Regions from separate parts of the Oceanimonas sp. AH20CE76 genome, predicted to be linked through region 1. Evidence: predicted binding sites of a transcription regulator. Region 1 holds the regulator's gene; each other region holds the start of a gene.
The links. Region 1 encodes sigma-54, which starts transcription at its own class of promoters, with help from an activator protein. Its sites were predicted from a motif close to TGGCACNGTTTTNGCTT; they were not measured.
Positions count from the first base shown of each region.

Region 2: N2M06_RS09455 (FimV/HubP family polar landmark protein) is a predicted target of sigma-54. The motif match lies at 2,035-2,051, and genes of this name have one in related genera.
Region 3: flgF (flagellar basal-body rod protein FlgF) is a predicted target of sigma-54. The motif match lies at 1,947-1,963, and genes of this name have one in related genera.

Region 1 covers NZ_CP155481.1:2,914,653-2,917,915, forward strand. The annotation lists gene lptA (lipopolysaccharide transport periplasmic protein LptA) at 1-116, shown strand, start outside; gene lptB (LPS export ABC transporter ATP-binding protein) at 119-844, shown strand; gene N2M06_RS14315 (RNA polymerase factor sigma-54) at 888-2,324, shown strand; gene hpf (ribosome hibernation promoting factor) at 2,349-2,636, shown strand; gene ptsN (PTS IIA-like nitrogen regulatory protein PtsN) at 2,639-3,085, shown strand; gene rapZ (RNase adapter RapZ) at 3,096-3,263, shown strand, end outside.
Region 2 covers NZ_CP155481.1:1,946,439-1,949,701, reverse strand. The annotation lists gene N2M06_RS09465 (phosphatase PAP2 family protein) at 22-774, opposite strand; gene N2M06_RS09460 (4-phosphoerythronate dehydrogenase) at 876-2,009, shown strand; gene N2M06_RS09455 (FimV/HubP family polar landmark protein) at 2,124-3,263, shown strand, end outside.
Region 3 covers NZ_CP155481.1:984,022-987,284, forward strand. The annotation lists gene N2M06_RS04790 (flagellar hook assembly protein FlgD) at 1-468, shown strand, start outside; gene flgE (flagellar hook protein FlgE) at 478-1,845, shown strand; gene flgF (flagellar basal-body rod protein FlgF) at 2,005-2,751, shown strand; gene flgG (flagellar basal-body rod protein FlgG) at 2,763-3,263, shown strand, end outside.

The DNA.
Region 1 (3,263 bases):
GCTACTTTATCGACAAGGAGCAGATGGAAGCCGAAAGCCAGGGTGGCAAAGACAGGGTCACCACTATTTTCCTGCCTGAGCAGGTACAGAATTTCGACAACCAGAGTAACGACTGACCATGGCCAGACTGAAAGCACGCGGGCTGCAGAAAAGCTACAAAGGCCGGAAGGTAGTGGCTGATGTCAGCCTGACCGTGAACACCGGCCAGATAGTGGGGCTGCTCGGGCCCAACGGGGCCGGCAAAACCACTTCCTTTTACATGATTGTAGGCCTGGTGCAGCGGGATGCAGGCAGCATCACCATAGACGACAATGACATCAGCCATGAGCCTATGCATGTGCGGGCCCGCGCCGGCATTGGCTATCTGCCTCAGGAAGCGTCCATTTTTCGCCGCCTGAGCGTTGCCGATAACCTGATGGCCGTACTGCAGACCCGCAAAGATCTGAACGCCGACGGCCGTAACGAAAAAATGGAACAGCTGCTGGAAGAGTTCAATATTGTCCATATTCGTGACAGTCTCGGTATGAGTCTGTCCGGTGGTGAACGCCGGCGGGTGGAAATTGCCCGGGCACTGGCGGCAGATCCGCGCTTTATTCTGCTTGATGAACCTTTTGCCGGCGTTGATCCCATCTCTGTGCTTGATATTAAGAAAATTATATTACATCTGAAAGATCGAGGCCTGGGCGTACTGATCACCGATCACAATGTGCGTGAGACGCTGGATGTATGTGAAAAGGCCTATATTGTCAGCCACGGGCACCGTATTGCTGCTGGCACACCAGCTGAAATCCTGGCCAATGAGCAGGTCAAGAAAGTCTATCTTGGTGAACAATTCAGCCTCTGAAGGCACCGCTTCGCGCGGTTGATATGGAAGGACGTTAGCATACATGAAGCCGACTCTTCAGTTACGCCTTGGCCAGCAGCTGACCATGACCCCTCAGCTGCAACAGGCCATTCGTCTGCTGCAGCTGTCCAGCCTTGAGCTGCAGCAGGAAATTCAGCAGGCACTGGACAGTAATCCGCTGCTGGAGCAGGAGGAGCCGGACAGTATCAGGGTTGAGGATAATCGCAACGAGGAGCAAATTGCCGCAGACAGCGCCATGGAACGTAATCAGCTTTCTGAAGAGCTGCCCATGGACACCAGCTGGGAGGAAGTTTATACCGCCTCTCCGGTCAGTGGTGGTGCCGGTCTGCCGGAAGGGCTGGAAGATAATGTCTATCAGGGAGAAACCACCGAAACGCTGCAGGATTACCTGATCTGGCAAATGAACCTGACTCCCTTCAGTGATACCGATCAGGCCATTGCCCTTGCGATTATCGATGCCGTGGACGATGCAGGCTATCTCACCGCCGATATTGACGAACTGTTAGCTGCAGCCTCGGCCGACGAGCTGGGCATTGAAGCCGACGAAGTAGAAGCCGTGCTCAAACGCATTCAGCATTTCGATCCCATCGGCGTAGCTGCCCGCAGCGTGCAGGAATGCCTGTGTATTCAGCTCGACCAGTTTCCCGCCAGCACCCCCTGGCTGGCAGAAGCCCGGTTGCTGCTGGAACAGCACATGGATCTGCTTGGTAACCGCGACTACCGTACTCTGCAGCGCAAGACCAGGCTGAAAGAAGACGAGCTGAGAGAAGTTCTGAATCTGATCCAGCAGCTTGAACCCCGCCCCGGCAGCAGCATTATTCAGGGCAGCTCCGAATATGTTATTCCGGATGTGGTGGTCACCAAACGCAACGGTGCCTGGGTCGTGGAACTCAACCCGGAGGCCATGCCCAAGGTACGCCTGAATCAGACCTATGCCGCACTTGCCGACAAGCCCCGCAATAGTGAAGACGGCCAGTTTATTCGTAATCATCTGCAGGATGCCAAGTGGTTCCTTAAAAGTCTCGACAGCCGAAATGAGACGCTGCTCAAGGTTGCCAATTGTATTGTTGAACAACAACAGGCATTCTTTGAGTATGGAGAAGAGGCCATGAAGCCCATGGTGCTGAACCATGTGGCCGAGGCAGTAGAGATGCATGAGTCCACCATCTCACGCGTGACCACACAAAAGTTTCTGCACTCGCCCCGGGGCGTGTTTGAGCTTAAGTATTTCTTCTCCAGTCATGTGGGCACCGACGATGGTGGTGAATGTTCATCCACGGCAATTCGTGCTCTGATCAAAAAGCTGGTCGGAGCAGAAAACCCGGCCAAGCCGCTGAGTGACAGTAAGATTGCTCAGTTGCTGGCCGAGCAGGGGATTAAGGTGGCCAGGCGTACCATCGCCAAGTACAGGGAGTCACTGGCCATCCCCCCTTCCAATCAGCGTAAACGCCTGGTTTAAAGGCAACGACAGAAGGAAGACGTTATGCAAATTAACCTGACCGGACACCATGTAGAAATCACAGATGCACTGCGTGACTATGTTAATAGCAAGTTTACCCGGCTGGAGCGCCACTTCGACCACATTACCAATGTGCACGTCATCCTTAATGTAGAAAAAATGCAGCAAATTGCCGAAGCCAAACTGCACGTCAGTGGTGGTGAGCTGTTTGCCAACGCCCAGCATGAAAATATGTATGCCGCCATCGACGGACTCATTGACAAGCTGGATCGTCAGATCATCAAACACAAAGAGAAGCTCAAGCAAAAGTAACCATGGAAGTCGCCGACATACTAAGCAGGGACTGCACGCGCAGTGCAGTTCCCTGCACGAGCAAGAAGCGTGCTCTGGAAATTATCAGCGAGCTGGCTGCCGAACATTTGAATATCGGCAGCCAGCCGCTTTTTGACTGTTTGCTGGCCCGTGAAAAGATGGGCACTACCGGCATCGGTAATGGCATTGCCATACCTCATGGTCGTATTGGCAATGACAACAAGGCGACCGCGGTACTGCTGACTTTTGCCGAACCGGTAGAATTTGATGCCATCGACAATCAGCCGGTTGGTCTGGTGTTTGCGCTGCTGGTGCCGGAGCAGGAATGTAAACAACATCTGAAAACGCTGTCCTTAATTGCTGAAAAGCTCAGCAACAAACAGATTTGCCGGCAGCTGCGTCAGGCCGGCAGTGACGAAGAGCTTTATCAAATCATGATTTCTGCCTGAAGGAGCCTATATGCAGCTGGTGATTGTGAGTGGTCGTTCCGGGTCCGGTAAAACCGTCGCCCTGCGGGTGCTTGAAGATCTGGGTCACTACTGCGTCGATAACCTGCCGGTTGAGTTACTGCCTGAGCTGGTCCGCCTGCGCCAGAACCGGCCCGGCGCGGTTGCGGTGAGTATAGAT
Region 2 (3,263 bases), 970 kb from region 1:
AGCTGACAGCTTACGGCTCAGCTAGCTGCTTTCAGGCGATGCCAACCGCCGGTCCAGCACCACAAAGCTCCAGGCACCGGCTGCGCCAAACAGCAGCCCCAGCACGCTGCTGGCCAGAATATCCGCCGGCCAGTGCAGGCCCAGCAGCAGACGGGAATAACACACTGCCACCGCCCAGCCTGCCAGAGTCAGCATTATCCATACCGGTTTACGCCGGTAGCCCAGCATCAGGCAAAAAAAGCCGGCAATGGTCATGGCAGCAATCGAATGTCCGGATGGAAACGAATAGTTCACTTCTTCCTGCCAATGGTGCTTGAGCCAGTCCGGAATCTGGTTATCGCTGACCCGGCTGAGGCTTTGCTGTAACTCATGCTCACGCTCGGCTTCCGGACTGGCATAAAAACGGCGGCTGTCTGCCAGCTTGTCCTGCTGTACCAGCCACAGCACATAGGGCCTGGGCTCCTTGAAATACAGCTTGGCCACCGTTTTGGTCACAAAGGCACTGCCCAGCGCCGCAAACAGGCAGAAGAAAAACACCAGCAGCTGACGTGGCTGGCTGCGCCAGCGGTGCAGGATCAGCGCGCTCAGGGCAAGCAGGGTAAAACCTATGCCCAGCTTGCCCACCGTCAGCGTCATGGCGTAAGCAAGCAGAGCAGGGGGCTCATCAAGATCCAGCAGCGGAAACCAGTGCAAATCCCACTGCCAGGCCAGGCTGGCCAGTGCCACGGGCACAATCAGCAACACAATAACAAACAACAGCAAACGCAAGTTCATGAAGCGAATCTCATAACAACAAGGCAGCGAAGCAGCAAGGTAGCAGTGAAGCGGTTGCAATGACAGAGTACAATAACGCTGTATTTAACAAGGAGATAGTCATGAAAGTGCTGGCCGATGAAAATATGCCCTTTGTTCGGGAGTTGTTTGGTGATTGGGCTGAGGTCATTACGCGTCCCGGTCGTACCATGGTACCGGCTGACTTGCATGATACCGATGCGCTGCTGGTGCGCTCAGTGACGCAGGTAAATGCGCATTTGCTGGAGCAAGCCAATAAACTGACGTTCGTCGGCACCGCCACCATTGGCTGTGACCATATCGACACGCAACTGCTGGCGCAGCGCGGCATTGCCTTTGCCAGTGCCCCGGGCTGCAACAAGGTGGCGGTAGGTGACTATGTGATGGCAGCCCTGCTGCGGGTAGCGGCTCATAAAAACTGGCAGCTGGCGGATAAAACCCTGGCAGTGATCGGGGCCGGCAACACCGGCTCGGAGGTGGCTCGCCGGGCGGAAGGGCTGGGCATGAAAGTACTGCGCTGTGATCCGCCCAAGGCCGCAGCCGGTGCGGCAGGACTTGTCAATTATGACCAGGCGCTGAGCGCTGATATCATCAGCTATCATGTGCCCATTACTCATCAGGGCCCTTATGCAACTCATCACCTGCTGAATGCCGCTCATATTGCTGCCCTTGATGAAAATCAGGTACTGATCAATGCCTGCCGTGGTGATGTCTGGAATAATCAGGCACTGCTTACGCGCCAGCAGGGTGCCAGGCCGCTGACCCTGGTCATGGATGTATGGGAGCATGAGCCGGCCGTGCTGGCAGCGCTGGTCCCTTATGTGCTGATCGCCACGCCGCATATTGCCGGCTATAGTCTGGAAGGTAAGGCAAGGGGCACTTTTGCGCTCTATCGTGCTCTGTGTCAGCATATTGGCCGTGCCGAGCAACACAGTACCGCCAGCCTGCTGCCCGCACCGGATATCAGCGCTGTGAGCCTGACGCGCGCACCCAGTCAGCATCAGCTTGAGCAGCTGGTCCGGCTGGTGTACGACATAGCGCATGACGATAGCGGCTTTCGTCGTGGTCTGGCCACGGGCGCACCGGATTTTTTTGATGCATTACGCAAACATTATGCAGAGCGCCGGGAGCTGGGCTCACTGATATTGCAGGGCGTCGGTCTTGATGAGCGCCTCGGATTCAAGGTGCCGGCACAGGCGGCCGATAAGCATAACTAGAATAAGCCGACAGATAAGTTCCTATTGGCACTGTTTTTTTCTACACTTGTGCCATGGTCAGCCGGACCGTCAGGGTTGCCGGCCAGAGTCAGAACAAGGGATACCAATAAGATAATGAGAAGATGCCGACCACCGCTTTATTCCGTGCTGGCCCTGTGGCTGTCCTTTACTCTTTCGGCCACGGCACAGGAATTTTATATTGAGTTACGCGGGCCAGAAACACGCGAGGCACCTTCCGTTCAGGTTTCTTCGCCGTTACCCGCTCAGGCCCGTCGTTATGGCCCCGTGCGCACCACAGACACACTCTGGTCCATTGCCGCCCAGCATACTCAAGCCCCTGCCACGGTACAGCAGACCATGGTGGCGCTGTATTACCTGAATCCCGGTGCCTTTGTCCGAGGCAATATCAATTATCTGCAGCGGGGCGCAACCCTGACGCTGCCCACACTCAGCCAGGCACAGCAGCGTACCCCCCGTGAAGCAGAAGCCGAGTTTCGCCGTTTAAGTCGTCAGGGTAACCGCACCGTTACCCGGGCACCGGCACCTGCCGCACAGGCCAAACCAGCACAAGCCAGGCCAGCACCCAGACCGGAGCCGGCAGCAGAGCCCGTACCAGCTCCTGCGGTGGCCACACCGCCTGCCGCAGCCAAGCCCGAACCCACACCGGCCTCCAATGGCCTGAGTGAACCCAGAGCGGTGCAGCCTGCCGCAGTCGCGACACCGCCCCGGTCAGCGTCCGCTGTTTCCGGGCAGCCTGCTGCCGTGTCTGAAGCACCTGCAGACAGCAGTGCCGGGCAAGCCGAACAAACGGCCCTGGCCAGATTGCAGGCCCAGTTGCTGGATGAGCTGCGTGAACAAGTCGCCATGTCCAACGAACAGCTGGCCGAGCTGTCCGATAATAATCAGGCCTTGCGCAACCGCCTGGGGCAGCTGACTGCAGAAGTCAATGAGCTGAAACTGACCAGAGCAGACACGGCGGCTCAGCCGGCTGCTGACGCAGACAAGGGTTGGTTAAGCCAGCTGCTGAAGCAGCCGCTGAACCTGGCTATTTTACTGACCTTGCCGGCGCTTTTTCTGCTGGCACTCTTTACATTGTGGTGGCGTCGCCGTACCAGGCAAGAGCTCGCAGAGCAGGATCACACATCGGAACAGATGCTGGATGAAGACACCAATGATTTTGATGACATCTTTGCCGTCGATCTTCCTGCAGATGAGCCCCATCCTGCTGCCTCGGAGCAGCCCGAGGTAAAAGCC
Region 3 (3,263 bases), 1.3 Mb from region 1:
CTTTCCGGGCTGAGTGAGGTCATGACCTCCAGCCAGGCACTGCAGGCCTCCAGCCTGGTGGGGCAGAAGGTGCTGGTGCCCAGCTCCATGACCTACTGGGACAATAATGAACCGGTAGACGGCGTTGTGGTAGCGGGTTCAGGAGCCTCCAATGTGCTGATTCGCATCGAGAATGAAAAGGGCGAGCTGGTGCGCACCATACCGCTGGAAGGCGATCAGCGCGGCAACGTCAACTTCAGCTGGGACGGCATGAATGACGCCGGCGAGCCGGCGGCTACCGGCAAATACAACATCAAGGTCAGCGGCCTGATCGACGGCCAGCGTGAGGAGCTGAATGCGCTGGCTTTTGGCAAAGTGGACAGCGTGACCCTGGGCAGTGCCGACAGCCCCACTCTGGTCAACCTGGCGGGCCTGGGCGGCCTGCCGCTTAATCAAATTCTGGAAATAGCCAGCCGCAAGGCGGCGTAAGGAGTACTTATGTCTTTTAATATTGCACTCAGCGGCGTTAATGCGGCCCAGAAAGATCTGGACGTGACCGCCAATAACATTGCCAACGTCAATACCATTGGCTTTAAAGAGTCCCGGGCCGAGTTTGCCGATGTGTATGCCAACTCCATTTTCGCTAATGCCAAAACACAAACGGGTAGCGGCGTGCAAACCGCTGCCGTGTCACAGCAGTTTCATCAGGGTGCGCTGCAGTTCACCAACAACTCGCTGGATATGGCCATCAACGGCAGTGGCTTTTTTGTGATGTCCAATGAAATTGGTTCACTGGACCGCACCTTTACCCGTGCCGGGGCCTTTCGCCTGAACGACGAAGGTTATGTCACCAACTCACAGGGTAACTTTCTGCAAACCTACAAGGCCAATGCTGACGGCACCCCCGCAGGTCTGGGCCTGAACTCGACCCAGGCGCTGAAAATTCCGGACAAGGCGGGTGAGCCCAAAATGACCGGTGAAGTAAAAACAAGTCTTAACTTGCCGACTAAAGCACCGGCGTTAAACGTTCAGCAGTTTAACCCTGCGGATTCAGATACTTATACCTCATCTACTTCAATGACAGTGTATGACTCATTGGGTGATACTCATACCTTGACTCAGTACTTCGTGAAGGTGGGTCCAAATCCTGATGCGTTACCTAATCCCATTACGGATAACGAATGGAAAATGTTTGTATATGTGGATGGTAAGAATGCGTTAGGGACAGAAGCTGCTCCTCCTGCAACTGATAACCCAGTCGGGCCTACAGATCCATCAAACCCAGCGAATCAAATAACTTCTCATCCACTTACCTTTGATAGTTCGGGTAATCTGGAAGTGACGGCAGCAGTACCGCCCAGTACGCTTGATTCAAATGAACTCTTAACACAACCACAGGATTTTGGTAATGGGTCAGATCCTACTCAAACAATCAAGATAAAAATCCCCGATGCCAGCATGAACGCTGGTGCTTTTGAAGTAACTTCCAACAGTCAGGACGGCAATACCGTAGGCCGGCTGACCAAGGTGGACGTAGGCCCAGATGGTCTTGTGCAGGCCACCTACAGCAACGGCAGCACCGAGAATCTGGGTATTGTAGCTATGGCGCGCTTCCCGAATGATCAGGGGCTGACCCAGATTGGTGATACTCAGTGGCGGGAATCCCTGTTGTCCGGTGAAGCGGTGACTGGTCAGCCCAATACCGGTATTTTCGGCAAGGTGAGCGTGGCCTCACTGGAGCAGTCCAACACCAACCTGACCACAGAGCTGGTGGATTTGATTACCGCTCAGCGCAACTTCCAGGCCAACTCCCGTGCACTGGAAGTGAACAGCACACTGCAGCAGACCATACTGCAAATCCGTTAATTCAAGCTGAAAGCCGGAAGCTGGAAGAAAAGCCCGGGATCGAAAACCCGGGTTTTTTATGTTTTTACTTCAAGCTGATAGCTTCTTACTTCTAGCTATAGTGGCATTTTTTTTGCATGTATTTTATACATTACTCAGTCGGCCAACCACGGAGCTGAAATGGATCACCTGCTGTATATCGCCATGTCGGGTGCCAAAGAGAATATGCACAGTGTCTCTTTGCGCGCCAATAACCTGGCCAACGCCAATACCACCGGCTTTCGTGCCGATCTGGAGCAGGCCCGGGCCATGCAGGCCTTTGGCGAGGGGCTGCCTAGCCGGGTATTTGCCATGACGGAAAGCCCGGGGCAAAACTTTGCCGCCGGCCCCATTCAAACCACGGGGCGGGATCTTGACGTGGCCGTGGCCGGTGACGGTTGGCTGGCGGTAGAAGCCGCAGACGGCACCGAAGCCTACACTCGCTTTGGTAACCTGCAGGTCTCGGTAGAAGGCCTGTTGCAAACCAGCACCGGCCTCAATGTGCTGGATGATGGCGGCAATCCCATCGTATTGCCGTTGCCGCTGGAAAAAATGGAAATCAATAAAGACGGTACCATCTTTGCGCGGCTGGAAGGTGAAGCCCCCAACGGCGGTGCCGAGCTGCAGCGCATAAAAACCGTGCTGCCCGCCAATGATGAAATAGAAAAAGGCAATGACGGCCTGTTTCGCCGCAAAGACGGTGAAGCCGAGCCTGCCTCAGCCCAGGTGCAGCTGATTGCCGGCGCGCTGGAAGGCAGTAACGTCAACCCTATTGCCGAAATGACCCATATGATCGATTTGCAACGGCGCTTTGAGACTCAGCTTAAAATGATGAGTCACGCCGAAGAGAACGACAAAGCCCACGCCCAGCTGTTGCGTATTGGTTAAAGGAGAGCAGAATGAACCCCGCCTTGTGGATTAGCAAAACCGGGCTTGATGCCCAGCAGACCAATATCTCGGTGACCTCCAACAACCTGGCCAACGCCAGTACCGTTGGGTTTAAAAAGGGCCGGGCCATCTTTGAAGATCTGCTCTATCAGAATGTGCATCAGCCCGGGGGCCGCGCCACCGCCGACAGCAACCTGCCTTCGGGCCTGATGGTAGGGGCGGGCAGCAAGGTGGTCGCTACGCAAAAAACCTTTACTCAAGGGAGCGTTCAGACCACAGACAATGCCCTGGATGTGATGATCGACGGCCGTGGCTTTTTTGAAGTGCTGCTGCCCGACGGCACCACAGGATACACCCGCAACGGTCAGTTTGCCCTGAACGATGAAGGCATTATCGTCACGCCCGGCAATGGCTATCCGCTGCTGCCGGAAATGCAGATCCCGGAAAATGCCCAGAGCATCAGCGTGGGCACCAACGGAGAAGTCTCGGTACAGCTGGCGGGTCAGGCCGAG